One region of the Rhodococcus sp. NPDC003348 genome, then DNA from elsewhere that is predicted to be linked to it. Evidence: riboswitches for the same ligand, from Rfam matches in the RefSeq annotation. Region 1 holds a riboswitch; the other holds the start of a gene.
The links. A riboswitch is a leader RNA that binds a small molecule or an ion and turns the genes downstream of it on or off. The one in region 1 is predicted to bind cyclic di-AMP.
Positions count from the first base shown of each region.

Region 2: linked by a shared signal. The riboswitch ahead of ACWDU4_RS22170 (NlpC/P60 family protein) and the one ahead of ACWDU4_RS17655 (transglycosylase family protein) in region 1 are both predicted to bind cyclic di-AMP.

Region 1 is NZ_JBSFRT010000026.1:28,755-43,246, reverse strand. It holds gene ACWDU4_RS17685 (MFS transporter) at 1-241, shown strand, start outside; gene ACWDU4_RS17680 (DUF2771 family protein) at 290-787, shown strand; gene ACWDU4_RS17675 (cold-shock protein) at 856-1,263, opposite strand; gene ACWDU4_RS17670 (hypothetical protein) at 1,398-1,655, shown strand; gene ACWDU4_RS17665 (YccF domain-containing protein) at 1,652-2,059, shown strand; gene ACWDU4_RS17660 (glycosyltransferase 87 family protein) at 2,056-3,378, shown strand; cyclic di-AMP (ydaO/yuaA leader) riboswitch at 3,510-3,713, shown strand; gene ACWDU4_RS17655 (transglycosylase family protein) at 3,719-4,330, shown strand; gene ACWDU4_RS17650 (hypothetical protein) at 4,397-4,588, opposite strand; gene ACWDU4_RS17645 (helicase-associated domain-containing protein) at 4,649-6,931, shown strand; gene ACWDU4_RS17640 (hypothetical protein) at 7,037-7,162, shown strand; gene ACWDU4_RS17635 (hypothetical protein) at 7,177-7,551, shown strand; gene ACWDU4_RS17630 (DNA repair helicase XPB) at 7,750-9,429, shown strand; gene ACWDU4_RS17625 (DUF3239 domain-containing protein) at 9,440-10,099, shown strand; gene ACWDU4_RS17620 (GNAT family N-acetyltransferase) at 10,096-10,665, opposite strand; gene ACWDU4_RS17615 (LLM class F420-dependent oxidoreductase) at 10,671-11,660, opposite strand; gene ACWDU4_RS17610 (MFS transporter) at 11,672-12,892, opposite strand; gene ACWDU4_RS17605 (LLM class flavin-dependent oxidoreductase) at 12,889-14,235, opposite strand; gene ACWDU4_RS17600 (ABC transporter permease) at 14,263-14,492, opposite strand, start outside.
Region 2 is NZ_JBSFRT010000040.1:2,912-17,403, forward strand. It holds gene qcrB (cytochrome bc1 complex cytochrome b subunit) at 1-60, opposite strand, end outside; gene qcrA (cytochrome bc1 complex Rieske iron-sulfur subunit) at 57-1,193, opposite strand; gene qcrC (cytochrome bc1 complex diheme cytochrome c subunit) at 1,190-2,041, opposite strand; gene ctaE (aa3-type cytochrome oxidase subunit III) at 2,105-2,716, opposite strand; gene ACWDU4_RS22145 (hypothetical protein) at 2,843-3,292, shown strand; gene trpD (anthranilate phosphoribosyltransferase) at 3,400-4,452, shown strand; gene ACWDU4_RS22155 (Lrp/AsnC family transcriptional regulator) at 4,528-4,803, opposite strand; gene ACWDU4_RS22160 (DEDD exonuclease domain-containing protein) at 4,839-6,551, opposite strand; gene ACWDU4_RS22165 (hypothetical protein) at 6,685-6,954, shown strand; cyclic di-AMP (ydaO/yuaA leader) riboswitch at 7,083-7,247, shown strand; gene ACWDU4_RS22170 (NlpC/P60 family protein) at 7,260-7,826, shown strand; gene ACWDU4_RS22175 (NlpC/P60 family protein) at 8,049-9,092, shown strand; gene ACWDU4_RS22180 (hypothetical protein) at 9,167-10,471, shown strand; gene ACWDU4_RS22185 (glycosyltransferase family 4 protein) at 10,561-11,685, shown strand; gene ACWDU4_RS22190 (AMP-dependent synthetase/ligase) at 11,754-13,562, opposite strand; gene ACWDU4_RS22195 (polyketide cyclase / dehydrase and lipid transport) at 13,680-14,072, shown strand; gene ACWDU4_RS22200 (SRPBCC family protein) at 14,107-14,492, shown strand, end outside.

The DNA of each region.
Region 1 (14,492 bases):
CGGATTCGGCCGCTCGGAGACGGTGCTACAGCTGAGCTGGGTCATCGGTGGCGCGCTCGGCGTCCTGCTGCCCACCGAGTACTGGATCGGCTTCACCGTCGTGTCGGTGGTGCTGGTCCTCGGATTGGTCCAGACGTTCCTCACGTACCGTGGCCGCACGTTGCTGCCGGGGCTCGGCGGCAAACGCCCCGAACACGTGAACCAGGAAGCACCCGTCGGTCCCGGCTCCCGGGCCGACTGACACCGAACCCGCCACACCGGGCGGGTACGAACGAGAACAAGGAAACCGATGACCTTGCAAGCCCGGACGAAGAAGATCCTCGCAGCGGTGGTCGTGGTGGCGCTGGTGGCTGCCGGCGGGCTCGCCGCGGTCGTCACGATGCTCGTCCGCGACGCACCCGAGCAGCTGCCCACCGTGACCGCGTACGCACACGGCCGGACCGTCGACGTCGACGCCGGGATCTGCGACGCGAACATGCGCTGCGCCGACCTCGCTGTCGCCAACCTTCCGGTGCCTGCCGGCTCGTCGCTGCAGCTGTCGTTGCCGAAGGACATCGCCGAGGGCGACTGGCGACTGAACGTCCAGTTCGGCGACCCCCGCACCGGCGAGGTGTTCGAGGGATACCGCGACTACACCGCGGGCGAGAAGTACTCGGTGACGATCCCCACGCGTGAGAACGAGCAGCTGCTCGGCGTGATCATCCAGCAGCCGTCGTCGCGCGACTTCGCCCCGGTGTGGGCGATCCAGACCCTGCCGGACCTGCCCGAACCGGCAGCCGTCCAGTAAGAGGCCCGAACAGCAGCGGAGCCCCCGGTCCAGGTGACCGGGGGCTCCGCGCGTTCAGTCGGACGAACTCAGCTGTCGAGTTCCCGGGCGACGGCGCGGACCACCTCGGAGATGCGCTGCGCGGTCTTGCGGTCCGGGTACCGGCCCTTGCGCAGGTCCGGCTGCACCTTCGCCTCGAGCAGGGTGATCATGTCCTCGACCATGCCGTGCAGCTCGTCGGGGGTGTGCTTGCGAGCGGCGTCGTCGCGGCGACCGGTCTGGCGCAGGTTCGGCGCCGGATCGAGCACCTTCAGGCTCAGCGCCTGGGGACCGCGACGGCCGGCGGCCATGCCGAACTCCACCCGTTGGCCGGCCTTGAGGCCCTCGACCCCCTCGGGCAACGCCGACGACCGGACGTAGACGTCCTCTCCCTCGTCCTGGGAGAGGAAGCCGAAGCCCTTTTCAACGTCGTACCACTTCACCTTGCCGGTAGGCACCGCGTCACCTGCTCATCCACGTAAAACGACCATATAAACGAACGCGCCCCACCGTGTGTGGGACGCGATGGTCGGCAGTCTACCTCCGCGTGCCCCTCCCGGGCACTCGGGTTTGCCGGGGATAACGTGGGGGTGTGGCACCACAGACCCCCGGCACCGAATCCACCAACGGCACCCCCGCCTCCGGCGGCGGCATCCTGTTCCGCGCCGCCATCGCCCTGTTCTTCCTTGGCCTGGTCGCGATCATCGCGATCTTCGTCGTCGCGGCGACCGGCCACACCCCCGGACTCGCGCTGTACCTGCTGGCGCTGCTCTGTCCGCTCGGCTTCCTGTTCGGAATCATCTCCGCACTGATGGCAGGCCGGCGTGTACGTGGAGAGGACAAGACATGAGGATCCTCCTGAACATCATCTGGCTGGTCTTCGGCGGGCTGTGGCTCGCGCTCGGCTACTTCGTCGCCGGCGTCCTGTGCTGCATCCTGATCATCACGATTCCGTTCGGCATCGCCTCGTTCCGGATCGGCGTCTACGCGCTGTGGCCGTTCGGCAAGACCGTCGTCGAGAAACCGACCTCCGGCGTCGGGTCCCTGATCGGGAACGTGATCTGGCTGGTTCTCTGCGGCATCTGGCTCGCGATCGGTCACGTCCTGAGCGCCGTCGCGATGGCGATCACCATCATCGGCATCCCGCTCGCCGTCGCGAACCTGAAGATGGTCCCGATCTCACTGATGCCACTCGGCAAGGACATCGTGGACGTCCGCTCAGTCCGCTCGTACCAACCCGGTAGCCCCGCATGAGCCGACCGCCCCGCACCGACCCGGATGCGGGGCGGTCGCTCCCCACACATCCCCTGTTCCTCGGCGTGCTCGCGGTGCTCGCCGCAGCTGCCCTCGTCGCCCACGACCGGGTCGTCCCGCTCGGCCACCCACTGTGGGGCTTCTTCCGAAACGGCCTGGACCTGCTCGTCTACCGCAGCGGCGGCGCCACCGTCCTGACCGGCGCCGGACTCTACGACCATGCACTGCACGGCGGGATGTGGTGGACGTATCCCCCGTTCTCCGCGGTACTGTTCGCCCCTCTGGGTCTGTTCACGCCGGAGATGACGACCCTGCTCGGCCACCTGACGAACTTCGCGGCGCTGTACCTGGTCGTGCTGCTGTGCTGGCGTCTGCTCGGCTACCGCACGGACCGCGCGCTGTATGTCACCACCGGATTGCTGACGGTGGTCCTCAGCTGGCTCGAGCCGGTACGGACCACGATCTGGCTCGGCCAGGTGAACCTGCTGCTCATGCTGCTGATCCTGTGGGATCTCGGCCGCCCCGAGGGCAGCAGGTTGCGGGGATTCGGGGTGGGCGTCGCGGCGGGCATCAAGTTGACCCCGGCGCTGTTCGTCGTCCATCTGCTGCTCACCCGGCAGTGGCGGGCGGCCGCGACGGCGGTCGCGGGTTTCGCGACCACCGTCGCCATCGGCTTCGCGGTGATCTTCTCCGACTCCAGGGCGTACTGGACCGGCGTGATCTGGCATTCGACCCGGATCGGCGAGACGGCGTGGCCGGCGAACCAGTCCGCGTCGGGTGTCCTGGCACGGTGGCTGAACCTCGACGAGCCGCCGCGGCTGCTGTGGCTGGGCGTTGCGATCGCGCTCGCCGCGCTCGGGCTGGCCTCGGCGCGTCTCGCGCACCGACGCGGGCAGACCCTCCTCGCCACGACACTGTGCGGTCTCACCTCGTGCGCCGTCTCTCCGTTCTCGTGGGGCCACCACTGGGTGTGGTTCGTGCCGTTGCTGATCCTGGCGCTGGATCGGGCGCTGCGGGCCGGACGGGCGAGGCCTTGGCTGCTTCCTGTCGCGCTGGCGGTGCCGCTGCTGTGCTGGGCGCACCGGTTCCCGGACGACGTGTACGCGATCGGGCTGTTCATGATCCCGGCGCCTGCGGCCCTCGTCCCGCTCTTCGCGGCGGTGTATCCGTTGCTGTTCGTGGTGATTGCGGCGGCGACGTTGATCGCGCCGCGGGGTCGCGGCCGCTCGAAGCCCCAGGACACCCCCGAGAAGTCTTGTGATCTACCTCACATAACGGTTGAGTCACGGACCGGTCTCGACCACGCAGCGGCCAGCTGACCTGCGAAAACGCCCACCTCTCCTGGCGAAACGCCGAGAAACACGCCGATTTCGTAGGAGGTGACTCACCGCGATCGGCCACGTACGGTCGTCAGCGGTCGGTGTTCCGGCCAGTCCGGACCGCCGCGCCAAACCTTGTCCCGCGGAACGGATTCCCCAGAGGAAACCAGGGACAAGGACGGGGGACCCACGTCCCCAGTGGACACCGGGAGGCGAGCAACCGGCCTTCCTTGGGGTGAAGCCGTTTTTCGCGCCGATCACGGAGCGATCACGGCCGGGCGACCTCTCAGCCCGAACCCGACAGCTGACCTCGCAGGCGCGTGCGGAGAGGAAAACCTCCATGAGCGCTGGACGCCATCGCAAGCCCACGAACACGCGCAAGACCGCCGCCAAGGTCGTCGTCACCACCGCGGTGTTCGGCGCGGCGGGTGCGGCCTTCGCGGCCCCCGCAGGTGCCGCCCCGGACTCCGACTGGGACCGCCTGGCCCAGTGCGAGGCCGGCGGCAACTGGTCCATCAACACCGGCAACGGCTACCAGGGCGGCCTGCAGTTCTCCCCCAGCACCTGGACCGCCCACGGCGGCGGCCAGTACGCGGCCACCGCCAACCAGGCCACCCGCGAGCAGCAGATCGCGGTCGCCGAGAAGGTCCTCGCCTCGCAGGGCTGGGGCGCCTGGCCGTCCTGCTCCTCCAGCCTCGGCCTCACCAGCGCCCCGACCCAGCGCAGCGCACCGGCCGCCCCGGCCGAGACCCCCGCGCCGGCGCCGGCCCCGGCCGTCACCAGCATCCCGACCACCGACGGCACCGCCGACGTGTTCGATTCGCTCGACAGCACCATCCAGGCCGTCAAGGCCCGCGGCATCGCCGTCGACCCGCAGATCGAGAACCTGTACGAGCAGGCCAAGCTCAACCCGCAGGTCATCGACTTCCTCAAGTCCGTCGCTCCGCGCTGAGCCACCCAGAACGTGAGAAGGGCCCCGCACCGTTTCGGTGCGGGGCCCTTCTGCCGTTCGGTCCGGTCAGCGGTTGATGACGGTGACGGGATGGGTGTAGGGCAGCTCGGACAGCGGCCGCGGGAACTCGGTCTCCTCACCGAACGGGGACAACCCTCCGGAACGAGTCGACGAGAGCTCGGTGACCGCGTGGTCACCTTCCTTGACGTGCTCCGGCCAGCCTGGATCAACGTAACGCTTGCTCGAATTGTTAGCCACGAGGCCATTTTGACACCGAGTCGGCATCCGGTACAGCCCAGGTCACTAATCTGACAATCGATGACCGAAACCGATCCCGCCGCCGTGACCGACAGCCTGGCGACCTGGCTCAGCACGCGGAGCGACCGCGAGCTGGCGGAATTGCTGCGACTGCGCCCGGACCTGGCGGTCCCCCCGCCGGCGAACCTGTCGGTGCTGGCGTCCCGCGCCGAGCAGCGGGCGTCGGTGTTGCGGGTGGCGGACGACCTCAGCGTGCTCGAACTCACGTTGATCGGCTTGCTCGCCCGGGACGGCGCCGCCGAGTCCGGGGTGCGGCGCGACCAGCTCGCCGACGCGGTCGCGGGCCGGGCACCGGCGCGGGCCGTGGATCGCGCGCTGACGGTGCTGCGCGACCGGGCGCTGGTGTGGGGCACCAAGGCGCTGCGGGTGACACCGGCGGCGCGCGATGCGGTCACCTGGCGGATCGACCCGGCCACCACCACGCTGACCGCGGATCAGATCGCCGCGGCGGTGGCGGGGCTCACCGAGGACGAACGACGGTTGCTCGACACCCTCGCCACCAGCTCACCGATCGGCCGGACCCGCGACGCGGCCCCCGGCACCTCGCCGGATCGGCCGGTGCAGCGGCTCCTGGCATCGGGCCTGCTGACCTGGCTCGACGAGCAGACCGTCGAACTGCCCCACCAGGTGGGCCAGGTGCTGCGCGGCGAGACCGTCACCGACCCGTCCGTGCTGGCCCCGCCCGCGGTGCGCGGGACCAAGCACAAGATCGCCGAGGTGAACGCGGCCGCCGCCGGCGAGGCGCTGGAACTGATCCGGCACTGTGAGGAGCTGCTCGGCGCGCTCGGTGACCATCCCGCACCGACCCTCAAGGCCGGGGGTCTCGGGGTGCGCGAGGCGCGGCGGCTGGCCAAGATCGTCGGGATCGACGAGGCCAGGGTGAGTCTGCTCGTCGAACTGCTGTCCGCCGCCGGACTGATCGCCGCAGGTGTCCCCGACCCGCTGCCCGCGGCCGACACCGGCGACGAGTACTGGGCGCCCACCACGGCCGCGGACGCGTGGCTCGAGGGCACCCCGGGCCATCGGTGGCAGCTGCTCGCGCAGGTGTGGCTGGACCTGCCGCGCCGACCGTGGACGGTGGGGCTGCGCGACCCACACGACAAGCCGATCGCCGCCCTCTCCGACGAGGTGCGGGCGTCCGGCGCCCCGCGGGATCGCCGGTTCGTGCTCGACGTCGTCGCCGAACTCGGCACCGGGGTGGGTGCGAGCGCCGCGGCGGTGGCGGCGGTCGTGGCGTGGCGCCGGCCCCGCTGGGCCGGCCGGCTCGGGGTGTCCGCGATCGAGCACACCCTGCGGGAGGCGACCGCGGTCGGGCTGATCGGCCGCGGGGCCCTGTCGTCACCGGGCCGCAGCCTGCTGCACGGCGGCCCTCCGGAGTCGGTGCTCGCCGAGATGGTCGCGGCGTTGCCGAAACCGATCGACCATGTGCTGGTTCAGGCGGACCTGACGGTGATCGCGCCGGGGCCGCTGGTGCCGGATCTGCTCGCCCAGATCACGCTGGTCGCCGACGTCGAGTCGGCGGGCGCGGCGACGGTGTACCGGGTCGGGGAGGCCAGCGTGCGGCGCGCCCTCGACGCCGGGCGGACCGCCGCCGAACTGCACGCCCTGTTCGCGTCGCATTCGCGAACCCCGGTCCCGCAGGCCCTGACGTACCTGATCGACGACGTGGCGCGCAGGCACGGCCGACTGCGGGCCGGTATCGCGCAGGCGTTCGTCCGTTGCGACGACCCGGCGATGCTGGCGGAGGTGCTGTCCTCCCCGGTCGCCGAGGCGCTGGCGTTGCGGGCGCTGGCGCCGACCGTTGCGGTCTCGCAGGCGTCGCTCGGCGAGGTGCTCGAACAGTTGCGGGCGGCCGGTTTCGCCCCGGCCGGGGAGGACTCCTCGGGCGCGATCGTGGATCTGCGCCCGCCGGGGGCCCGGGTGCCCAGGCGCCGCGCGCGCGGTGTCCGGCGGATGCCCGCCCCGCCGACCGACGAGCAGCTCGACCTCCTGGTCCGGCAGCTGCGGGCCGGTCAGCGCGCGGCCTCGACCCCGCGCGGTGAGGCGGTCCGCTCGGACGGCACCCGCGCCGGCAGTGCCGCGACGATGGCGCTGCTGCAGCTCGCGGTGAAGGTGGGGCGCAGCGTCCGGATCGGGTACGTCGACGCGCAGGGCATCGCCTCGGAACGCATCGTCGACCCGGTCAGCGTCGGTGGTGGCCAACTCGACGCCTTCGACCCCGCCGACGGCGCGATCCGCCGGTTCACGCTGCACCGGGTGACGTCGGTCTCGCTGGTCGACTGACCCGAAAAAAGTTCGAAAAAGACCGCCTGCCTGCACGGCTGGCTTTCTTCGGAAAATGAAGTATGGTCGGGCCCAGTGATTGCCACTTCGAATTCAGGAGCGACAATGGCAGACAAGAAACCCGGCAAAAACCTCAAGAAACCGGCACAGTCGTTGAAGGAAAGGCGCGCGGAAAAGCGGGACCGGGCGGCGGAGTCCGGCGAGTTGATCCGGAAACGCAAGCGCCACTGACGGACCGAATTTCCGTGCACTGCGACACCGCCGCACCGGCGGCCTCCCGAGTTCTCGACACCCTCTACCGACAGTTGCGCGGGTCCGCCGACGGTGCGGCACCCCCGAGCCCCAGGTCCCGCGGACGGCTCGCGGCGCTGACCTCCGCGCGAATCTTCGTCCTCGACGAGTGCGCCCAGGATTGGATTTTCCCGATCCACGCCGCATCGAACACAACAGAAGGCCCCCTCGTGAAAAAGACACTCTTAGCCCTTGATCGAATCAAGGACCGACTGGAAAACGAACTCGATGCCACGTCGGGGCACACCGAACGCGAAGCCGGATACCGTGCCGGAATTTCCGAGGCGCTGGTCCAGGTGATGGATATTCGACAGGATCTCGGGCGCTAGAAAAAGGAAACGGTCGGCCGACGCTTTCGAGAAATTCGGCCCTGCGGAAACAATTCCGTGGTGTTGCGCACGAACCCGGCGCGATTCGTACCTGTTTCCGGCACACCCCGCGGATGCCCGGCGGTCCCGACGTCGGGTCACGTCGCCTCCTGCGCGAAGCGTGGACAATGGAGTGGTTGTCATCGCTAGGAGGCGTACGTGACCGACGGACCGCTCATCGTCCAGTCCGACAAGACCCTGCTGCTCGAGGTCGACCACCCGATGGCCGATCAGGCTCGGCAGGCGATCGCGCCGTTCGCCGAACTCGAGCGCGCGCCCGAGCACGTGCACACGTATCGCGTCACGCCGCTCGCGCTGTGGAACGCCCGTGCCGCCGGGCACGACGCCGAGCAGGTGGTCGACGCCCTCGTCACCTATTCGAGGTTCGCGGTGCCTCAGCCGCTGCTCGTCGACGTCGTCGACACGATGGCCCGCTACGGACGGCTGCAGCTGGTGAAGAACCCGGCCCACGGACTGGTGCTGGTCAGCCTGGACCGGGCGGTGCTCACGGAGGTGCGCAGGCACAAGAAGATCGGCCCGATGCTCGGCGCGCAGGTGGACGAGGACACCGTCGTCGTCCATCCCTCCGAGCGGGGGCACCTCAAGCAGATGCTGCTCAAGATCGGCTGGCCGGCCGAGGACCTCGCCGGCTACGTGGACGGCGAGGCGCACCCGATCGAGCTGGACTACGAGGGCCGGTTCCCCGGTTCCGCGGACGGCGGCTGGCACCTGCGCGACTACCAGGAGATGGCGGCGGACTCGTTCTGGGCGGGCGGCTCCGGTGTGGTGGTGCTGCCGTGTGGTGCGGGCAAGACGATGGTCGGCGCGGCCGCGATGGCGAAGGCGAAGGCGACGACCCTGATCCTGGTCACCAACACCGTCGCGGGCAGGCAGTGGAAGCGGGAACTGATCGCGCGGACCTCGCTGACCGAGGACGAGATCGGCGAGTACTCGGGTGAGAAGAAGGAGATCCGCCCGGTCACGATCGCGACCTACCAGGTGATCACCCGGAAGACGAAGGGCGAGTACAAGCATCTCGAACTGTTCGACTCCCGCGACTGGGGCCTGGTGATCTACGACGAGGTGCACCTGCTGCCCGCGCCGGTTTTCCGGATGACGGCGGACCTGCAGTCGCGGCGACGCCTCGGCCTGACCGCGACGCTGGTCCGCGAGGACGGCCGCGAGGGCGACGTGTTCTCGCTGATCGGCCCGAAGCGCTACGACGCGCCGTGGAAGGACATCGAGTCGCAGGGCTGGATCGCCCCCGCCGACTGCATCGAGGTGCGGGTCACGCTCACCGACGCCGAGCGGATGGCGTACGCGACCGCCGAACCGGAGGAGCGCTACAAGCTGTGCTCGACCGCGCACACCAAGAACGCGGTGGTCAAGTCGATCCTGGACCGGCACACCGACTCGCCGGCCCTGGTGATCGGTGCCTACATCGACCAGCTCGACGAGCTCGGCGAGGCGCTGGACGCACCGGTGATCAAGGGGTCGACGAAGACCCGGGAGCGTGAGGCGCTGTTCGACGCGTTCCGGGCGGGCGAGATCAAGACCCTCGTCGTCAGCAAGGTCGCGAACTTCTCCATCGACCTGCCGGAGGCGTCGGTCGCCGTCCAGGTGTCGGGCACGTTCGGGTCACGGCAGGAGGAGGCGCAGCGGCTGGGCCGGCTGTTGCGGCCCAAGCACGACGGCGGGCAGGCGCACTTCTACTCGGTCGTCGCCCGCGACACGCTCGACGCCGAGTACGCGGCGCACCGGCAGCGGTTCCTGGCGGAGCAGGGGTACGCGTACCGGATCACCGACGCGGACGACCTCCTCGGACCGGCGATCGGGTAGGAATAGGACTGTGCGTCGCTTCGAGTTCCCGGTAGACACCGCCCACGCCAAGTCGGTCAACGAGACGGTCGGTGACGTTCGCCGCCTGCGCTGGTCCGCGATCATCACCGCCCTGCTGTTCGCCGCGCTCGCCGCCTGGTTCGTCGTGCTCGCGCATCCGTGGTCGTACATCCTCGCCGCGGTCGCGGTCGTGGTCGCGGTGGCCTCGCTGTGGATGGCGTTCTGGGCGCCCCGCAAGGTCGGGTCGGTCGAGGACCTGTACGCGAACGGGGAACTGGTCCCGGCGATCGTCGCGGTGTCCCGCCCGCGCGGCGCGACGCTGCTGGCGCTGGTGAACACCGCCAAGCCGAGCGCCGACGCGCCGCACTACGCGCTGGTCACCCGCACGATCCGCACCCTGCCGGGGCATTCGCTGACCAATGTCGGCGAACGCGTCCCGTCGATCTCGGTGCTCTCGGACCGCACCACGAACTCCCATGCCGACACCTGGCAGATGGTCAGCCCGATGCCGATCGCGTGGGGCACCCGCGACCCGAAGGTCCTCCGCCGGGCGATCGAGCAGATCCCGAACGCCGAGTGGAAGCTGCTGACCAAGTCGATCCCGCTGGTCGACGACGTGGCGAAGGCGCAGAACCAGCAGATCCCGGTCTCCGCCAACGACATCCGCTAGGCCAGCGGGGGCCAGCCCTCGTGGGGTGTGCGCCGGTCCGTGGCCAGCAGTCCCGCGACCCACATGTCCCGGCGGACGCCGCGCTGCAGTCCCCCGCGGCGGGCGATGCCTTCGAATCGGAATCCCACCCGCCGCGCAACCGCAGCGGACGCCGCGTTCCCAACGAACGCCCGCCACTCGATCCGTTCGAGGGCCAGCGTGTCCGAACGGAAGGCGAAGTCGCACACCAGGTTCAGCGCCGCGGTCATCAGCCCTCGACCACGCTCGGCGGGGTCGAGCCAGAACCCGATCTCGGCGGCCGATTCGTCACGGGCGCCGAGCCCGATCATCCCGACGGCCGGACCGTCGGGGCCGTGTCGCACCGCCCAGGTGGGACTGCGGTCGGCCCAGCCCGCCGGAACCACCCTCGTCACGAACGCCTCCGCGTCCGCCCGCCGATACGGCACCGGCATCGTCGTCCACCGTCCGATCGCCTCGTCCTGGCAGCAGCTGGTGATCGAGGCGACGTCCGCCTCGGTCGGCGGCGTCAGTGACAGTCCGGGCCCGGACAGGCCCACCACGAACATCGCGTTCACGCCTCCAGTGCGGGAATCACCTCACGTTCGAACAGTTCGATGCCGGAGGTGTCGTGGGCGGCCTCGGCGAAGTAGCAGATCGCATAGTCGAGGCCACGCTCACGCAGTGCGGTGAGGTTCTCGACGATCTGCTCCGGGGTACCCACGCCGGGCATGCCGCGGTACGCCGACAGTGCCGCCTCGGCGACCTCCTCCCCCGAGAACTGCGCGATCTGTGCCTTGATCTGCGCCAGCCGCTGCTCCACCTCGGCCTCGGTGGCGCCGATCGCGATGTTGTAGTTCGCCGAGCGGACGATCGCACCGAAGTCGGTGCCGACCGCGGCGCAGTGCTCGCGCAACACCTCGGACTTGTGGGTGAACCCGTCGAGGGTGCCGTCGAAGTTCGTGTACTGCGCGTACTTCGCGGCGATCTTCAGCGTGACCTTCTCGCCACCACCGGCGATCCACAGCGGAATACCGCCGTCCTGCAGCGGTTTCGGAGCCACGATCGCACCGTCGACCTGGTAGTGCTTCCCGTCCAGCGTGGCGCGGCCGGTGGTCCACGCCTGCCGCAGGATCTGCACGCCCTCGTCGAGCCGGCCGAGCCGCTCCCCCGCCGCCGGGAACCCGTAACCGTAGGCGCGCCACTCGTGTTCGTACCAGCCGGCGCCGATACCCATTTCGATCCGGCCGCCGGAGATCAGATCGGCGGTCGCGGCGACCTTCGCCAGGTACGCCGGATTCCGGTAGCTCATGGCGGTGCACATCTGGCCCAGCCGGACCGACGACGTCACCGCGCCGAGCGCCGACATCAGCGACCACGCCTCGTGAGTGGCCTCGTCCGTCGGCGTCGGCACGGTGTGGAAGTGGTCGTACACCCACACCGACTCCCACGGTCCGGCCTCGGCGCGCAGCGCCACCGACTTCATCGCGCTCCACTGCTCGGCGGGGTCGATGCCCACCAGGTCCAGCCGCCAACCCTGCGGCACGAACATTCCGAATCGCATGACCGTGAATCCTACCGAGATTCCGACACCGCAACAGGGTTCGCCGGCGCCGGGTTTCGGGGCCACGGCGAGTAGACCGGGATGTAGCGGAACAGCACCGCCGCGCCGGTGGCCGCGACCAACCCGAGGCCCGCGACGGCCACGCCGAGCGGCACGACCACGGCGAGGGCCCCGACCGCGAACGGTCCGGTGAACATGCCGGTGTCGTGGGTCAGGCGCCAGGCGGCGAGGAACTCCGCCCTGGTCGCGGGTGGCGCCACATCCGCACCGACCGTCATGATCACCCCGTTCCCGAGCCCGTTGCCGAGGCCGAGCAGCACCGCCACCGCACCGAGCGTCACCAGGTCGTGGGACAGCGGCAGCAGCAGGTACGACACACCGATCACGACGAGGGACGGCACGGCGATGAAGCGGCGCCCGTACCGGTCCATCAGATGTCCGGCCGGGTACGAGAACAGCAGGTCGACGGCTGCCCCTACGCCGAACACGACGGAGACCGCCGCCGGATCGAGGCCGATGTGGTCCGCCCACAGCGGCAGCACCGCCTCCCGGGACGCGCGTGCGGCACCCATCAGCAGAGACCCGGCACCGAGTGTGCTCAGCAGCCTGCGGTGCCGTCGCAGGATCTCGGGCAGTGTCGCCACCGCCGCGGGACCTGCCCCGGCCGCCCGCGGCGGATCGGGCACTCTGGCCATGAGCACGCCCGAGAGCACGACTCCGATGAACTGGACCGCGAATCCGCCGCGGATCCCGACCGTGAGGATCACCGCCGCCCCGAGGAACGGCCCGACGAAGAAGCCGAGCCGCCACATCAGCGCGAACGTGGCCATCGCCCGCGCCCTCATCTCGTCGGGCACCACCTCGGCGAGGTAGCTCTGTCGCGCCAATCCCCAGACCGCGCTGGCGAATCCGGTGAGCACTGCCCCGACCGCCAGTGCTGCGGGGTTCCACGCGCAAAGCGACAGCAGCACCCCGAGCGCACCGAGCGCGCTGCCCCCTATGATCGCGCGACGTTCGCCGAACGTGGCCACGAGCCGCCCGGCGGGCAGGTCGCCGAGCACCGCGCCGAGACCGACCAATGCGACGATCAGCCCGGCGACCGGAACCGACGCACCGAGGTCCCGCGCGAGCAGCGCGATGACGGGCGCCCCCGCGCCCTGCCCGATCCCGAAGATCGCCGACGGCACGAAGACCGTGGTGATCAGCGGCCTCAGGTGATGCCCCGGTTTCACGCGCTGACGTCGGCCCGGGTGCGTGCGAATCGGTTGTCCGGGTCCGCGAGCCCATAGTGGCCGCGCAGGGTGGTGGCGGTGTACTCGGCGCGGAACAGCCCCCGCTCCTGGAGAATCGGGACGACCCGGTCCACGAAGTCGTCGAGGCCGCCCGGCAGGTACGGCGGCATGATGTTGAATCCGTCGGCGGCGCCCTGCTCGAACCAGGCCTGCAGCTCGTCCGCGACCTGCTCGGGTGTTCCCGCAAACGTCCGGTGCCCGCGGCCACCGCCGAGCAATCCGATCAGCTCGCGGACCGTCAGGTCACCCTCGCCGGCCAGGTCCTTGACGAGCTGGTAGCGGCTCTTGTTGCCCTCGATCTCGTCCAGCGGCGGCAACGGCGGAAGCGGAGCGTCGAGGGCATGCTCGGTGAGGTCGACGCCGAGCATCGTGGACAGCTGTCGCAGCGAGTACTCGGGCGAGATGAGAGCGGTGAAGGACCGCTCGAGTTCCTCGGCCTCCTCCAGGGTGTCGGCGATGAAGGGGACGATTCCCGGCAACACCTTCAACTCGTCTGCCGCGCGACCGTGCCGCACCACCCTGGCCTTGAGATCGCGGTAGAACTCTTGTCCCTGCTCCAGGGTGCGTTGAGCGGTGAACACGGCCTCCGCGTGCTTCGCGGCGAACTCCTTGCCACTCTCCGAGGATCCGGCCTGGACCAGCAGGGGCCGACCCTGGACCGAGCGGGGTGAGTTGAGCGGACCCTTGACCCGGAACCGCTCCCCCACGTGATCGACGGTGTGCACGCGCTCGGGGTCGGCGAAGACGCCGGACTCCTCGTCGAGGACGACGGCGCCGTCCTCCCAGCTGTCCCACAGGGCGAGAGTGACGTCGACGAACTCCTCGGCGCGCTCGTAGCGACCGAGATGTGCCGGGATGCCGTCGATCCCGAAGTTCGCGGCCTCGTCGGCGCCCGCTGAGGTGACGATGTTCCAGCCGGCCCGTCCCCCGCTGATGTGGTCGAGTGAGGCGAACTTGCGAGCCAGGTTGTAGGGGTCGCCGTAGCTCGTCGACGCCGTCGCGATCAGACCCACCCGCTCGGTGGCCACCGCGATCGCAGACAGCAGGGTCACCGGCTCGAAGACGGCCAGCGCGTTGTGCTTGATGCGCGGGCCGACGGCGAGACCGTCGGCGAAGAACACTGAGTCCAGCTTGCCGCGTTCCGCAATGCGCGCGAGCTCCTGGAAGTGTGCGACGTCGAGGACTCGGTGTGCCTCGGTGCGCGGGTGACGCCACGCGGCCTCGTGGTGCCCCACCCCCATCAGGAATGCGTTGAGATGGAAGCGCTTGGCGGACTGTGCCATTGATATACCTTTCGATGTGTCCGGGGGTCACGCCCGCCAGCGGGAGAGCCGGCGCTCGACGAGGACGAGGACTGCGTTGAGAAACAAGCCGAGGAGCGCGATCGCGACGATCCCGGCGTACATGTTCGGGATCTGGAAGTTGAGCTGCGATGCGGTGATCAGGTAGCCGAGACCAGCCTTGGCGCCGACCATTTCGGCGGCAATGAGCACCAGAATCGAGGATGCCGCGGCCATCCGGATCCCTGTGAAGATCGTCG
Region 2 (14,492 bases), on a different contig from region 1:
CTCGCCCGCCTTCGCGGCGTGCGCTGCGGCCTTCGACGGGCCGCCAGTGATGGTTGTCATGAACGACGCTCCCAAAATCCGGGGCCGAGGGCCTCGACGAAGTCACCGTTGGCGACGAGGAAGCCCTCTTCGTTGACTGTAATCGGCAACTGGGGGAGGGCGCGAGCGGCGGGACCGAAGATCGGCTTACCGAAGTGCAGGGCGTCGAACTGCGACTGGTGGCACGGGCACAGGATCCGGTTGGTCTGCTGCTCGTACAGCGAGGTCGGGCAGCCCAGGTGGGTGCACAGCTTCGAGTAGGCCCAGTAGTCGCCGAAGTTGAAGCTCTCCTGGCCCTTGCGGCGGACGGCGCGGTCGCTGTCCTCGGTGCGCAGGCGGAGCAGCATGACCGGGTTGTCAGCACGCTTGAGGGCGTGCGCGAGCGCCTTCTCGTCACCACGCTCCGACTCGCGGAACGGGAACACCGTCTCCATCGCGCCGGCGTCCATGTCCTCAGGGCGGACCAGGACGATGTCACCGGGACGGCCGGTGTTGCGGCGCAGGTAGATCGTCTCGCCGGGGAACTGCGGGGTCCAGCCCGAGGTCCACAGGTCGGACTTGTCGCCCTTGGCCCACGGGTTCTTGATCAGGCCACCGAGCGGCATGATCGCCATGATGCCGAGCGCGCCGGCACCGAAGCCGAGGCTGCGCTTGATCATCTTGCGGCGACCGATGGTCGAGGTCTCCAGCGAGTCGCCGAGCTCGGCGACGATCGTCTTGCGGTCGACCTCCTGCGAGCCGCCGTCGTGGCGGTCCTGGATCGAGACCTCTTCCGGCACGAACTTCTTGGTGAACAGCACCGCACCGACACCGAGACCGAGGATGGCCAGACCCATGGTCAGGCCGATCAGCGGGGTGTACAGGCTGTACATGCCGTAGCCCTCTTCGCCCATGCCCTTGTACTCCCAGGGCCAGAAGAGGTAGATCGCGATGAACGCGATCGCGGAGATACCGGCGAGCGCGAACCAGTAGGCGACGGCGCGCTCGGCGCGCTTCTCCGCCTTGGTGCCCTCGACCGGCCAGCGCTCACGACGGAACGCGACATCGACCCCGTCGAGGTTGGTGCCCAGCGTGACGAGTTCGTCGCGACTCATCGCGTCGAGCTCCTCCTGGGTGTAGTTCTTCGGCGTATCGCCGTGACCGGCGTCGCTCATGACCTTGCTCCGATCCACAGTGCTGCGCCGACAATGGCAACAATTCCGATGGCCCACATGGCCATGCCCTCCGACGCGGGACCGAAGCCGCCGAGGCCGTAGCCGCCGGGGTTCTTGGTCTCACTCGCGGACTTGATGAACGCGATGATGTCGCGCTTCTCGTCCGGGCTCAGCTGGCGATCGGAGAACTTGGGCATGTTCTGCGGGCCGGTAACCATCGCCTGGTAGATCTGCTGCTCGTTCGCCGGGTCGAGCGTGGGCGCGAACTTGCCGGACGACAGTGCGCCGCCGCGGCCGGTGAAGTTGTGGCACGAGGCGCAGTTCAGGCGGAACAGCTCGCTGCCGCGGGCGACGTCGTTGCCGCGCAGCGAGGTGGTCGCGATTTCGCCGTTCTCGTCCCGCACGACGGTCGGGCCGCCGCCATTGGCCTGGATGTACGCACCGAGGGCGTCGGTCTGGGCGGCGTCGAACTTCGGCGCCTTGCGCTCCGCCTGGGCCTCGTTGCGGGCCGCGGGCATACGGCCGGAGGAGACCTGGAAGTACACGGCGGCCTCACCGACACCGATCAGGCTGGGACCACGGTCCTGCACACCCTGCAGGTTGGCTCCGTGGCAGGTGACACACGAGGTGTCGTACAACTGCTTGCCCTCGCGGATCAGCGCCGACTGGTCGTCGGACGCGGTCGCGACCTGCGGAGTCGGGGTGAGCGCCGCGGCGAGGAAGCCGGCGCCGACGAGTCCCATCATCAGGATCAGGGCGCCGGTGACACGGCGACGGAACTTGCGCTGACGACGGGCTGTCGTGGCAGTCGCGCTGTCGGCGGCTGCTGAAGGGGGGGATGAACTCATCTGTATCCCTTTGGTCTCGCGGGACGGACTGAACGGACTTGGGCTGGGTACTGCGTTCAGCTTCTAACGGATGAAATAGATGGTGGCGAACAGGCCGATCCACACGATGTCGACGAAGTGCCAGTAGTACGAGACAACGATTGCGGCAGTTGCCTGCGCGGGGGTGAACTTGCTGACCTTGGTTCGCACGATCAGGAAGACGAAGGCGACGAGACCGCCGATGACGTGCAGGCCGTGGAAACCGGTCGTCATGTAGAAGACCGATCCGTAGGCGCTGCTCGACAGGGTCGTGCCGTGCTCCACCAGATGGATGTACTCGTACGCCTGGCCGAGCACGAAGAAGGTGCCCATCGCCAGGGTGAGGATGTACCACCGGCGCAGGCCGAAGACGTCGCCTCGTTCGGCGGCGAAAACGCCCATCTGGCAGGTGAACGACGACGCCACGAGCACCGCGGTGACCGGCACGGCGAGTGCCAGGTTCAACTCCGTGGGCTCCGGCGGCCAGTTGCCGTTCGCCTGCGCGCGCGCGACGAAATACATCGCGAACAAACCAGCGAAGAACATCAACTCGCTGGACAGCCAGACAATGGTGCCGACGCTGACCATGTTCGGCCGGTTCAGCGAGTGCACGCGCTGGGTGATTGCGGATCCTTGGGTCCCTACTGCGCTCGTCACAGAAGGAAGTATGACGCGTTGTCGTACGCGAGGACCACCCGGGTCCGACATGGGCGCGTCGTGGGCGGTTTCCAGTATGCCCGAGCCCGCGATTGTGCAGGTCGAGGCTCGTGGGAGGGTGGGTTCATGACTCGGGCACGTTGGTGGCACACCCTTTTCGGACGACGACGAACCGCACCGCTCGACCGTGACCGAACCGACCTCGTGGTGGTCGCGTCGAGCTTCGACGACGCCGAGGCGTGCAGCACCGCGCTCGACCGCGGGGCCGCGACGGCGCCGGCGTGGGCGGCGGAGGAGGAGGTGGTTCTGCGACACCACCTGAGGCTGCCGGCCGAGGGTGTCCAGCGGGCCGCGGAGCTGGCGGCCCAGGACGGCTACACCGTCTCGCAGACGCCCCCGCACCCACCGGAGGTGTCGACCGACGATGCACTCGTGTCCGTCACTCTCGTGCGCACCCAGGTCCTCGACGCGCTGCACTGCGCCCAGGAGAAGTCGCGGATGGCGGGACTGGCGCAGAGGGCGGGAGGCACGGCCGTGGGGTGGGACGCCCTTCAGCCTTCCGGTGGCACCGACTGACATCCGGTCGCAGGGCCCGTCGGGAAGCTGCGGAACCGCCACGGGTACGGAACCGTGCACTGACTAAGCTTCATCCGGATCACAGCGACGACGAAGAGGCGGTTGGAATGGGGACGTGGCCCGAGGTGCTCGGCGCTCTGACGGACGGACGGGATCTGGACGCGGCCACCGCCTCGTGGGCGATGAGCGAGATCATGTCGGACAACGCCACCTCCGCCCAGATCGCCGCGTTCGGTGTCGCTCTGAAGATGAAGGGGACCACCCCGTCCGAGGTGACCGGGATCGCCGACGCGATGCTCGCGCACGCGCGCACCCTCGACCTCGGCGACCCCGCCGCGGGCAACACCGACGCGGTCGACATCGTCGGCACCGGCGGCGACCGGCAGCACACCGTCAACATCTCCACGATGGCGTCGGTGGTGGTCGCGGCGGCCGGTGTGAGGGTGGTCAAGCACGGCAACCGGGCCGCGTCGTCCAAGAGCGGCGGCGCCGATGTCCTCGAGGCGCTCGGGGTGCGGATCAACCTGGACCCGGACGCGGTCGCGCAGTGCGTGCGGGAGGTCGGGATCGGGTTCTGCTTCGCCCCGACCTTCCATCCCGCGTTCCGGTTCACGTCCGGGCCGCGAAAGGAGATCGGTATCCCGACCGTGTTCAACGTGCTCGGGCCACTGACGAACCCGGCCCGGCCCCGGGCGGGACTGATCGGGTGCGCGTTCGCGGACCTGCAGCCGGTGGTCGCCGACGTGCTCGCCGGTCGGGGCGTGACCGCGCTGGTGGTTCGAGGCGACGACGGACTCGACGAGATCACCACCTCGACAACCAGCACCGTCTTCGTCGTCGACGGCGGGACGGTCCGCGAGGACCGGATCGATCCCACCGAGCTCGGGGTGGAGCGGGTTCCCCTCGACGCCCTGCGCGGCGGGGACGCCGAGGCGAACGCGGTGATCGCGCGGGCGGTGCTTGCCGGTGAGCGCGGCGCCGTGCACGACGCCGTGGTGCTCAACGCCGGCGGCGCGATCGCCGCCTACTCCGGACTGGGCGGCGACCTGAACGACGCACTGCGTGCCGGCATGCAGCGTGCCGTCGACGTCATCGACAACGGAGCCGCCGCGGCACTGCTGGACCGCTGGGTCGCGGTGAGCGCACGCCTGGCCGGTTGAGGCCGCCCACGAAACAGCTGGAGGGATGACGGGGACCCTCGCCCGGACGGACCGGGCGAGGGTCCCCGTCGTCGTTCACTCGCCGATGGAGAAGGCGGCCTCGACGTCGGCGCTCGCGTAGGAGCGGAACGCGATGTGGGTCGTGGTGCGCAGCACTCCGGCGACCTTGTTGATCGCGCCGGTGACGACGTCGGCGATCTGCTCGTGGTCACGGACCTTGACGATCGCGATCAGATCGACGTCGCCCGCGCACGAGTACACCTCGGAGACACCGGCGATGTCGGCAACGGCCTGAGCGGTCTCGGGGATCCGGTTCGCCTCGGCGTGGATGAGGACGATGGCGTTGATCATCTCGCTCCTTATTACATGGGGTGGGCCTGATCAGACTAGGACCCGGATGCCGGGGAGCCCGCCCCGCGGGCCAGCGCGCACCACTGCTGCCAGGCTCCCGCGCCGCGAGCGGGCTCCCCGTACCCGTGGCTGGTGCGCACGATCCGGATGCCGGGGGAGTCGAGCCAGCTCGCGATCAGCCCGACCTCACCGGCGGTGGCGCCGCGCAGCGGTGACGGTTCGGCCAGCACGGTCTCGGCCGACAGCGCCAACGCGTCGACGACCGGCATCGGCGGCACCCCGCGCGGGGCCACCCCGGCCGAGGCGAGACGGCCCGCCCTGATGACCGCGAATTCCCACCCGCCGCCGTCGCGGGGCCGCGCCGCGATCAGTTCGTCGACCGCGGCGACAGCGGCCAGCCGCTGACCGCGGCGCAGTGCGATGCCCAGCGCGGCGGTGCGGTCACGCAGCCGGGCCGCGCTCTCGAACAGTTCTGTCGTCGCCAGCTCGCCGATCCGGGTGCGCAGTCGGTGCAGCGGGTCGTCGTCGGTACCGCGAATCAGGGCACGCACGACTTCGACGGCGGCGCCGTACTGCTCCGAATCCTGCGGGGTGTTCCCGGCGGGGCAGCCGCCGACCGCCTCGTCCGGACAGTCCGGGCCGTGGACCTGGTCGCGGCGAATCTTCTTGGTGCAGCTGCGAAGTCGACAGGACTCGGTGATGGTCGCGGCGACCTCGGTCGCGTCGGTGCGACTGGTGAACGGGCCGAGGGCGTCGACGCCGGCGCGGCGGGTGATCGACAGCCGGGGGAACGGTTCGTCGGTCAGGGTGATCCACCACGCGCGCTTGGGGAACTTCGAGCGCCGGTTGTACGGGGGTGCGTGCGCGGCGAGCAGTCGCAGTTCGCGCACTCCGGCCTCGAGTCCGTGTGCACACTCGACGTGGTCCACCCGGGTGGCGAGCGCCACCATCTCCTTCATTCGGGCGCGGGTCTCGGACCCGGTGAAGTAGCCGCGGACCCGACGCTGCAGATTTACCGCCGTGCCGACGTAGAGGACCTCGTCCGACGGGCCGCGGAACAGGTAGACGCCCGGGGTCCGGGGCAGGTGCGCGGCCAGGCCCCGTTTGCCGCGTTGGGCCGCCGAGACGTTGGGCAGGTAGTCGACCAGCTCCGGGTAGCTGTGCACCCCGAGATTGCCGACCCGTTCGATCAGGGCGTGCAGCACGTCGACGGTGGCGCGGGCATCGTCCAGCGCGCGGTGCGTGGGCCGGGTGCTGACCTGGAACAGGTCCGCCAGGGCGGACAGCTTCACCGACGGCGCCTCCTCCCTGGACAGCACCCGGCGGGCGAGCTTGACCGTGCACAGCACCTGGAACGGCGGCCAGGCGAGGTCGTGTCGCGACACCGCGGCCTTCAGGAATCCGATGTCGAACGGGGCGTTGTGGGCGACCAGGACGGCGCCGCGGGCGAACTCGAGGAAACTGGGCAGTACCTGTTCGATCCGTGGTGCGTCGACGAGCATCGCCGTGGTGATTCCGGTGAGCTGCGCGATGAAAGGAGGAATGGTGCGGCCCGGGTCGACGAGTGTGCCGAGTTCGCCGATCACCTCGCCGCCCCGGACCTTCACCGCGCCGATCTCGGTGATGGCGTCGTCGCCGGAGTTGCTGCCGGTGGTCTCGAGGTCGACGACGACGAACGTGGTGTCCCGCAGCGGGGTGTCCAGCTCGTCGAACGTCAGCTGGCGTGCGGTGGCGTCGCGGGAACTCACGGGGCACAGGCTAGGCGGGGGTGCCGACAGCCCCGGCCGGCCTGTCCCCACCAACCTGTCGGAGCGACTCGCTAGCTTCCGTCGGAGAGGCCGGATGACACGCCGGTTCGGCGCGAGTGAGACGAGGGTCACAATGATCGTGGATTGCAGCCGGTGTGCGGTTCGGGACATCGCCTGTGGCGACTGTGTGGTGACCGTGCTCCTCGGCTACCCGGCGCCCGAGGACTCGACGCAGACCGCGCGGTCCGGTGTGGTGGCCCGCATGAGTATTGAGCAGGATGAACGAGCGGCGATGGCGGCGCTCGCCGACGCGGGGCTGGTGCCCCGACTGCGCTTGGTGCCCGCCGTCGATCCGGCACAGACCAGTCGGTCGTTATCGCTTCGTGATCCGGGCGTTGCCTGACGGTCGTCCAGTGTCGAAATTGCCCGATTTGACCGGTTGTCGGTCTCGTTCGGGTCGACATTGCCGGGTGCGCTTCGTAATCTCGTTGAGACCTTGCGGAGTCTTGCAGCGCCACACCGGCGCAGCATCGCGAGGTACCGCCTAAACGATGTCCCGCAAGGGAATCGTGCCGGGAACCCACGTTTCCACTGGGGTGAATCCCGTCGGAGCGCACACCGCGTGCCGTCGGGTAGGGCTGATCTTCCCAGCCCGAACCCGTCAGCTAACTCGGTCGGCGGAGGAATGGAAGAAAGGCACCTCCTTTCGTGGCAACACTGAGCTCCAAGGCGCGGCGCGTCGCCGTCGCCGGCATCTTCACCGTCGGCGCGATCACGGCCACCGCGGCGCCCGCACTGGCCGAGCCCGTCACGGTCCCCGGCGTCGGCACCTTCGACATCCCGGGCGTTCCGGCGCAGACCATCGAGATCCCCGGCCTCCCGCAGCTCCCGGCGGCGCCCGGCGCCCCGGCCCTCGTTCCCGCTCCGGTCCTCACCGCAGGCCAGAAGGCCGTCGAGGCCGCTGCCAGCAAGATCGGCGCCCCCTACGTCTGGGGTGCAGCCGGACCGGACGCCTTCGACTGCTCCGGCCTCGTGCAGTGGGCCTTCAAGCAGGCCGGTCTGAACCTGCCCCGCACGAGCTACGACCAGGCTGCGGCCGGCACCCCGGTGTCGACCGGCAACCTGCAGCCCGGTGACGTGGTGTCCTTCTACGGCGGCTCGCACTCGGGCATCTACGCCGGCAACGGCGAGGTCATCCACGCCGCCACCTCCGGTACTCCGGTCAAGCGCGCCCCGATCTCCTCGATGCCGATGGACGGCGCACGCCGCTACTGACATCCCGCACGCCGTGGCCGGGGAAGGGCCACGGCGTGCGTGTGGCACTTGCCACTCCGACGGGCTCGTCGATCCAGCACGGATCGCCGGGCCCGTCGCCGTTTGCGCAGGACGGCGCCCGCGCGAGGCAATGTCACGATTTGGCCGGGGTGGACACCGTCGTATGCCGTTCCGTAACCTTGCCGAGACCTTTCCGCGAGTAAGAACAGGAGCACCCGGTTCGTGGCGTCACTGAGGAAGCGATCCACCGCACTCGCAACCGGTGTCCTGTCCGTCGCTCTCGTCGCCGTCGGCATCGGCCCGGCGGCAGCCGATCCCGCCATCGACAACCCGACCGCGGCGCTCGAGCGTCTGTCCGATCTCTCGCGCAAATCCGAGCAGGCCACCGAGGCGATGCACAACGCGCAGATCGACCTCGACTCCAAGCTCTCCGTCCAGCGGGATGCGGAGCTCAGGCACGAGCAGGATCAGCGCCGCCTGGACGAGGCGCGCGCGACGATGGCCCAGTTCCAGCCGGCCGTGGACCGGTTGACGATCGCCAACTACCAGGGCGGACGGGTCAACCGTCTGTTCGCGGTGATGGTCTCCGACTCGCCGCAGCAGTTGCTCGACCAGATGTCCACGCTCAGCGTGCTCTCCACCGACACCGCCGCCCAGGTGCGCAAGTTCAAGGAGGCCGGTGACGAGGCCGTCGCGGCCGAGGAGGCCTCGCGGCGATCCGCCGACGACGCGCGGACGGCGACCGAGCACGCCCGCTCGATCAGCGACGACCTGCAGCGCACCCAGAGCGACCTGCAGGAGCAGATCGGGCAGGTCACCCAGGCGTTTGCGGCCTTGACGAGCGCCGAGAAGGCAACGCTCGCCGGTTCCGCCTTCCCTCCCGGATACGATCCCGCGATCGTGCTCAAGGGCCTGGTCCCGGGTGCCAACTCGAGCGCACTGCAGGCGGCCCTGACCCAGGTCGGCAAGCCCTACGTCTGGGGCGCGACGGGGCCGGACGGCTACGACTGTTCCGGCCTGATGGTGTGGGCCTACAAGCAGATCGGCAAGTCGCTGCCCAGGTCGAGCCAGGCCCAGGCCGCAGGCGGCACCCCGGTTCGCAAGCAGGACCTGCAGCCCGGCGACCTGGTGCTGTACTACTCCGACGCCTCGCACGTGGGCATGTACGCCGGCAACGGCAACATCGTGCACGCGTCCACGTTCGGCGTCCCGGTGAAGGTGGCACCGCTCGACGCCTACCCGTTCTACGGCGCCCGCCGGTACTGACCATCGAACAGGGGGATGCGCCGCGGTCGCCGCGTCGCCGGATCCGGACCTGGGAGGCGCTCGCGTTCTCCGGCCTGCTGATCGTCGTCGCGGGCGCCGCGGGCCTGGTGCTGCACCAGAATTCCGCCGAACCCGGCTCTGGGGCACCGTCCACCGCCGCGGTCAGCCCGTTCGAACAGGCTCGGCGCGCCGGCGTCCAGGACCTGCTCGACCGATGGGCCGGAGCGACTCGCGCCGGCGACGCGTCGGCACTGGCGGAGCTGTTCGACCCCGGAGCGATGCCGGAGTTCCTCGCCGCCGAGGTGCGGCGGATGGGCAACCTGGCGGCGGTGCCACTCGCGGACTGGGGCTACGAGATCGGCGGCGGCCCGGAAACGCCGGTGCCGAGCGACCTGGCCGAACAGTTGCAGGCCACCGACGTCTGGGCTCCGCAGGTCTATCTGCGCTACGCGATCGAGGGTGCGGACCTCGGCCCGACGCGCAAACCGGTCTCGCTGGTGGTGGCGCGGCGCGGGGACACGTGGAAACTGGTCTCCGATCGACCGTTGCCCGAGTACGACCGGCGAACCTGGCGTGGCCCCTGGGATTTCGGTCCGGTGGTGGCCCGGTCGGTGACCACCGGCGGGGCCACCTCCGTGGTGCTCGGTCACCCGTGGCAGCAGGACCGGGTGGACGCGGTCGCGGCCGAACTCGTCACCGCCGTACCCGCCGTCGGTGACGTGTGGGGTACCGACTGGTCGCGGCGGGCGGTCGTGGTCGTCACCGCCGATCAGGACGAGTTCGCCGAGCAGGTCGGCGCCGCGCACAGCGGTTCCGACATCGCCGCGGTTGCGGTCTCCGACGCCGTGACCCCGGACTCGGACGTCGTGACCGGGCAGCGAATCGTCTTCAGCCCCACCGCGGGTGAACGTCTCACCGAGAGCACGCGCCGGTCGGTGCTCCGTCACGAACTCACACACGTCGCCACCCGCGCCGAGACGCGGGACGGATCCCCGATGTGGGTGCTCGAGGGCTTCGCCGACTACGTCGGCCACCGGGTCCCCAACAGTGACACCGGCGGCGGTGTCGACGTCCGCACCGCCGCGCCGACGGTGTCGGCGGCCGTCGCGGTGCACGGACCGCCGGTGAGGCTGCCTTCCGACGCCGACTTCGCCGCCGGGGGCGAACGGGCGCTGGCCGCCTACGAGTCGGCGTGGACGGTCGCGGCATTCGTCGCGGACCGGTTCGGGGAGGACCGGCTGCGGGCGCTGTACCGGGAACTGTCGACCGGGCCTGTCGACGCCACCGTGGTCGACGAACGGATCGGCCGGGTACTCGGGGTGCCCGGGCGGGAGATGGTCGCGCAGTGGGGCTCCTGGCTCACCGAACGGGTGTCCTGACCCCGGCGCCCGGAACCTCGACCCCGGTGCCGGCGATCCGTCGCCGACCCGGGGCGCCCGCAGGGAGGGCCACCGAATACGGTGGAGGCATGCGCCGAACCCTGTTGGTGACGAACGACTTTCCACCGCGACCGGGCGGCATCCAGTCCTACCTGCAATCCCTGACGGCCGCGCTGCCGGCCGACCAACTCGTCGTCTATGCGCCGCGGTGGCGCGGCGACAGTCACACCAGGTTCGATGCCGCGCAGCCGTTCGAGGTGGTCCGTCATCCCACGACGCTGATGCTGCCGACGCCGCTGGTGGCACGGAAGGCCGCGAAGCTCGTGCGCAGCCACGGCTGCGACAGCGTGTGGTTCGGCGCCGCCGCGCCGCTGGCGTTGCTCGGTCCGCACCTGCGGCGAGCAGGCGCGGAGCGCATCGTGGCGAGCACTCACGGACACGAGGTCGGGTGGTCGATGCTGCCCGGGGCCCGGCAGTCGTTGCGCCGGATCGGCGACACCACCGACGCGATCACGTACGTCAGCAAGTACACCCGGCGCCGATTCGCCGCGGCGTTCGGGCCGCGGGCCGGGCTCGAGCACGTCCCGCCCGGGGTGGACAGCGAGACCTTCCGGCCGGATCCGGCGGCGCGCGCGGAACTGCGCTGCCGGTACGGGCTGGGGGAGCGGCCGACGATCCTCTGCCTGTCTCGCCTGGTGCCGCGCAAGGGACAGGACGTGCTGATCCGCGCGTTGCCGCGGATCCGGCGATCGATCGACGGCGCGGTGCTGGTGATCGTCGGTGGCGGGCCGTACGAGGAGTCGTTGCGGCGACTGGCGGCCAAGGTCGGCGTGGAGGAGCACGTGGTGTTCACCGGTGGGGTTCCCGCGGCGGAACTCGCCGCGCACCACACCATCGCCGACGTGTTCGCGATGCCGTGCCGCACTCGCGGCGCGGGGCTCGACGTCGAGGGACTGGGCATCGTGTACCTGGAGGCGTCGGCGACAGGTGTTCCGGTGATCGCGGGCAACTCCGGGGGCGCGCCGGAGACGGTGCGCGAGGGCGAGACCGGGCACGTCGTCAACGGCCGGTCGGTGTCCGCGGTGGCGGATTCGGTGATCTCGGTGCTCGTGGACCGCGACCGGGCCGCGGCGATGGGCGTCGCCGGCCGCAAGTGGGTGTCCGAGCAGTGGAGGTGGGATGTCCTGGCCGCCAAGCTCTCCGGACTGCTGTAGGTGCTGCCGCGCCTGTGCGCCTTTCCGATGGCCGGAGCCACCGGAAAGGCGCACGGGCGGCGAAGCCGCTACTTGCTGTAGATGGCCTCGATCTCGGCGCCGCGGTTCTGGTGGATGACGTTGCGCTTGAGCTTGAGCGTCGGGGTCAGCTCGCCGGTCTCCTCGGTGAAGTCCAGCGGCAGGATGCGGTACTTCTTGATCGACTCGGCGTGCGAGACGAGCTTGTTCGCCTCGGCGATCGCGGCGTCCACCTCCGCGACCAGGTCGATGTCGGCGACCAGGTCCGTGATGCTGGACCCGGCGGGCTTGCCGTTGCGTTCGAGCCAGCCCGGCCACGCCTCCGGATCGATCGTGATCAGGGCACCGATGAACGGCTTCTGGTCGCCGACGACGAGCGCCTGGCTGATCAGCGGGTGGGCGCGCAGGTAGTCCTCGAGACCGGCCGGGGCGACGTTCTTGCCGCCGGCGGTCACGATGATCTCCTTCTTGCGGCCCGTGATGCTCAGGTAGCCCTCGGTGTCGAGTGACCCGAGGTCGCCGGTGTGGAACCAGCCGTCCACGATGGCCTCCGCGGTGGCGGCCTCGTTCTGCCAGTAGCCGGTGAACACCACCGGGCCGGACAGCAGGATCTCGCCGTCTTCGGCGATGCGAACGGCGTTGCCGGCCAACGGCTTCCCGACGGTGCCGATCTTCTGATTGCCGGGCGTGTTGACGGTGATCGCGGCGGTGGTCTCGGTCAGGCCGTAGCCCTCGTAGATCGTGACGCCGAGGCCGCGGAAGAAGTGGCCGAGGCGGGCGCCGAGCGGCGCACCGCCCGAGATCGCGAGCTGGCACTGGCCGCCAAGCGCGGCCTTGAGCTTGCTGTAAACCAGCTTGTCGAACACGGTGTGCTTGAGACCCAGCACGAACCCGGCGCCGCCGGTGTCCTGTGCCTGGCTCCACTGCACGGCCACCTCGGCGGCCATGTCGAAGATCTTGCCCTTGCCCTCACCGTGCGCCTTCTGCTGGGCGGTGTTGAACACCTTCTCGAACACGCGGGGCACGGAGAGGATGAAGTCCGGCTTGAACTCACCGAACGTGGCGACGATGTTCTTGGTGTCGGACGTGTGGCCGACGGTGGTGCCCGCGTTGAATGCGGCGAGGCTGACGGCGCGGGCCAGGACGTGGGCGAGCGGCAGGAACATCAGGTTGCGCCGGCCCGGCTGCAGCAGGGCACCGAACCCGGACGTCGCGATGGCGTGCGACTCGGCGATCAGGTTCGAGTGGGTGAGCATGCAGCCCTTGGGCCTGCCCGTGGTTCCGGAGGTGTAGATCAGGGTGGCCGGGTCGGCGGCCTTCAGGGCGGCGGTGCGGGACCGGACGTCGTCGTCGGCAATCCCGGCGCCGCGCTCGACGAGGGTGGCGATCGCTCCGCGCGCGCCCTCGGCGGGCTCGATCTGCAGCACCGTGTTCAGGGCGGGGAAGTCGCCGGTGACGTCGGCGACGGTGCGGGAGTGATCGTCGGTCTCGACGATCAACCCGACCGCGGCGGAGTCCTCGAGGATCCACCGGACCTGTTCGGCGGAGGAGGTCTCGTAGATCGGCACGGTGACGCCACCGGCCGACCAGATCGCGAAGTCGAGGATCGGCCACTCGTATCGGGTCCCGGACATCAGTGCGACCCGGTCGCCGGCCTGAACACCGGACGCGATCAGACCCTTGGCGACCGCGGTGACCTGCTCGGCGATCTCGCGTGCGGTCACGTCGGCCCAGACGCCGCCGGTGAGCCGCTTGAACAGCACCAGGTTCGGCGTCGCCGCGGCATGGGTGTACACCGCGTCGACCGCTGACCCGTCGGCCGGGACGGCGAAGTTGAGGGGGACACTGAATTCACGCACGCGATGCCTCCGAGACCTGTGGATACTGACGAGTAGGTATTACTCGGGGTCCACTTTAAACCCTGCTGGATGCGACCTGCGCCACGTCCATGGCGGCGGATATGTGAAGCTTGCGGGGTGAGCAGCATTCAGGTCGCGGACCAGACGTTCATCGCCGCGGCACCCGAACGGGTCGCCGAGTGCCTGTCGGCGCAGTCGAAATGGGGCCGCTGGTGGCCCGACCTCCGCCTCGAGGTGCGGGAGGACCGCGCCGAGAAGGGGATTCGGTGGACCGTCGGCGGCGCCCTGACCGGGACCATGGAGGTCTGGCTCGAGGCCGAGCTCGACGGCACGATCGTGCACTACTTCCTGCACGCCGAACCCGCTGGGGTGACGCCGGAGAACGTCGCGAACCTCGACCTCGCCGCGATGAACCATGCCCGCCGGCTCGCAGGCAAGGTCGTCACGTTCGAGGCGAAGCGCGAGCTCGAGGCCGGTCGGCCCGCGGGAGAGTCCCCTCTGCCCCGGTGACGCCGGACCAGCCGTAGGAAAGGAACGTTCCCGCATGGCCGAGAAGACCAAGAGATCGATCACCATCGCCGCGACGCCGCGGCAGGTGATGGAAGTGATCGCGGACTACCCCGCCTACCCGGAGTGGGTGGCGGCGGCGAAGTCCGTCGAGGTGCTCGAGACCGGTCCGTCCGGGCGGGCACGACGGGTCCGGTTCGTCCTGGACGCGGGGATGGTCAAGGACACCTACGTGCTCGAGTTCGAGTGGTCCGGGGACGGGCAGTCGGTGTCGTGGGAACTGGTCGAGGGTGAGATCCAGAAGGCGCAGTCCGGCTCGTACACGCTCGAACCGCAGGCCGACGGGGCAACGCTGGTGACGTACGAGCTGACCGTGGACCTGACGATCCCGATGATCGGGTTGTTCAAACGCAAGGCCGAGAA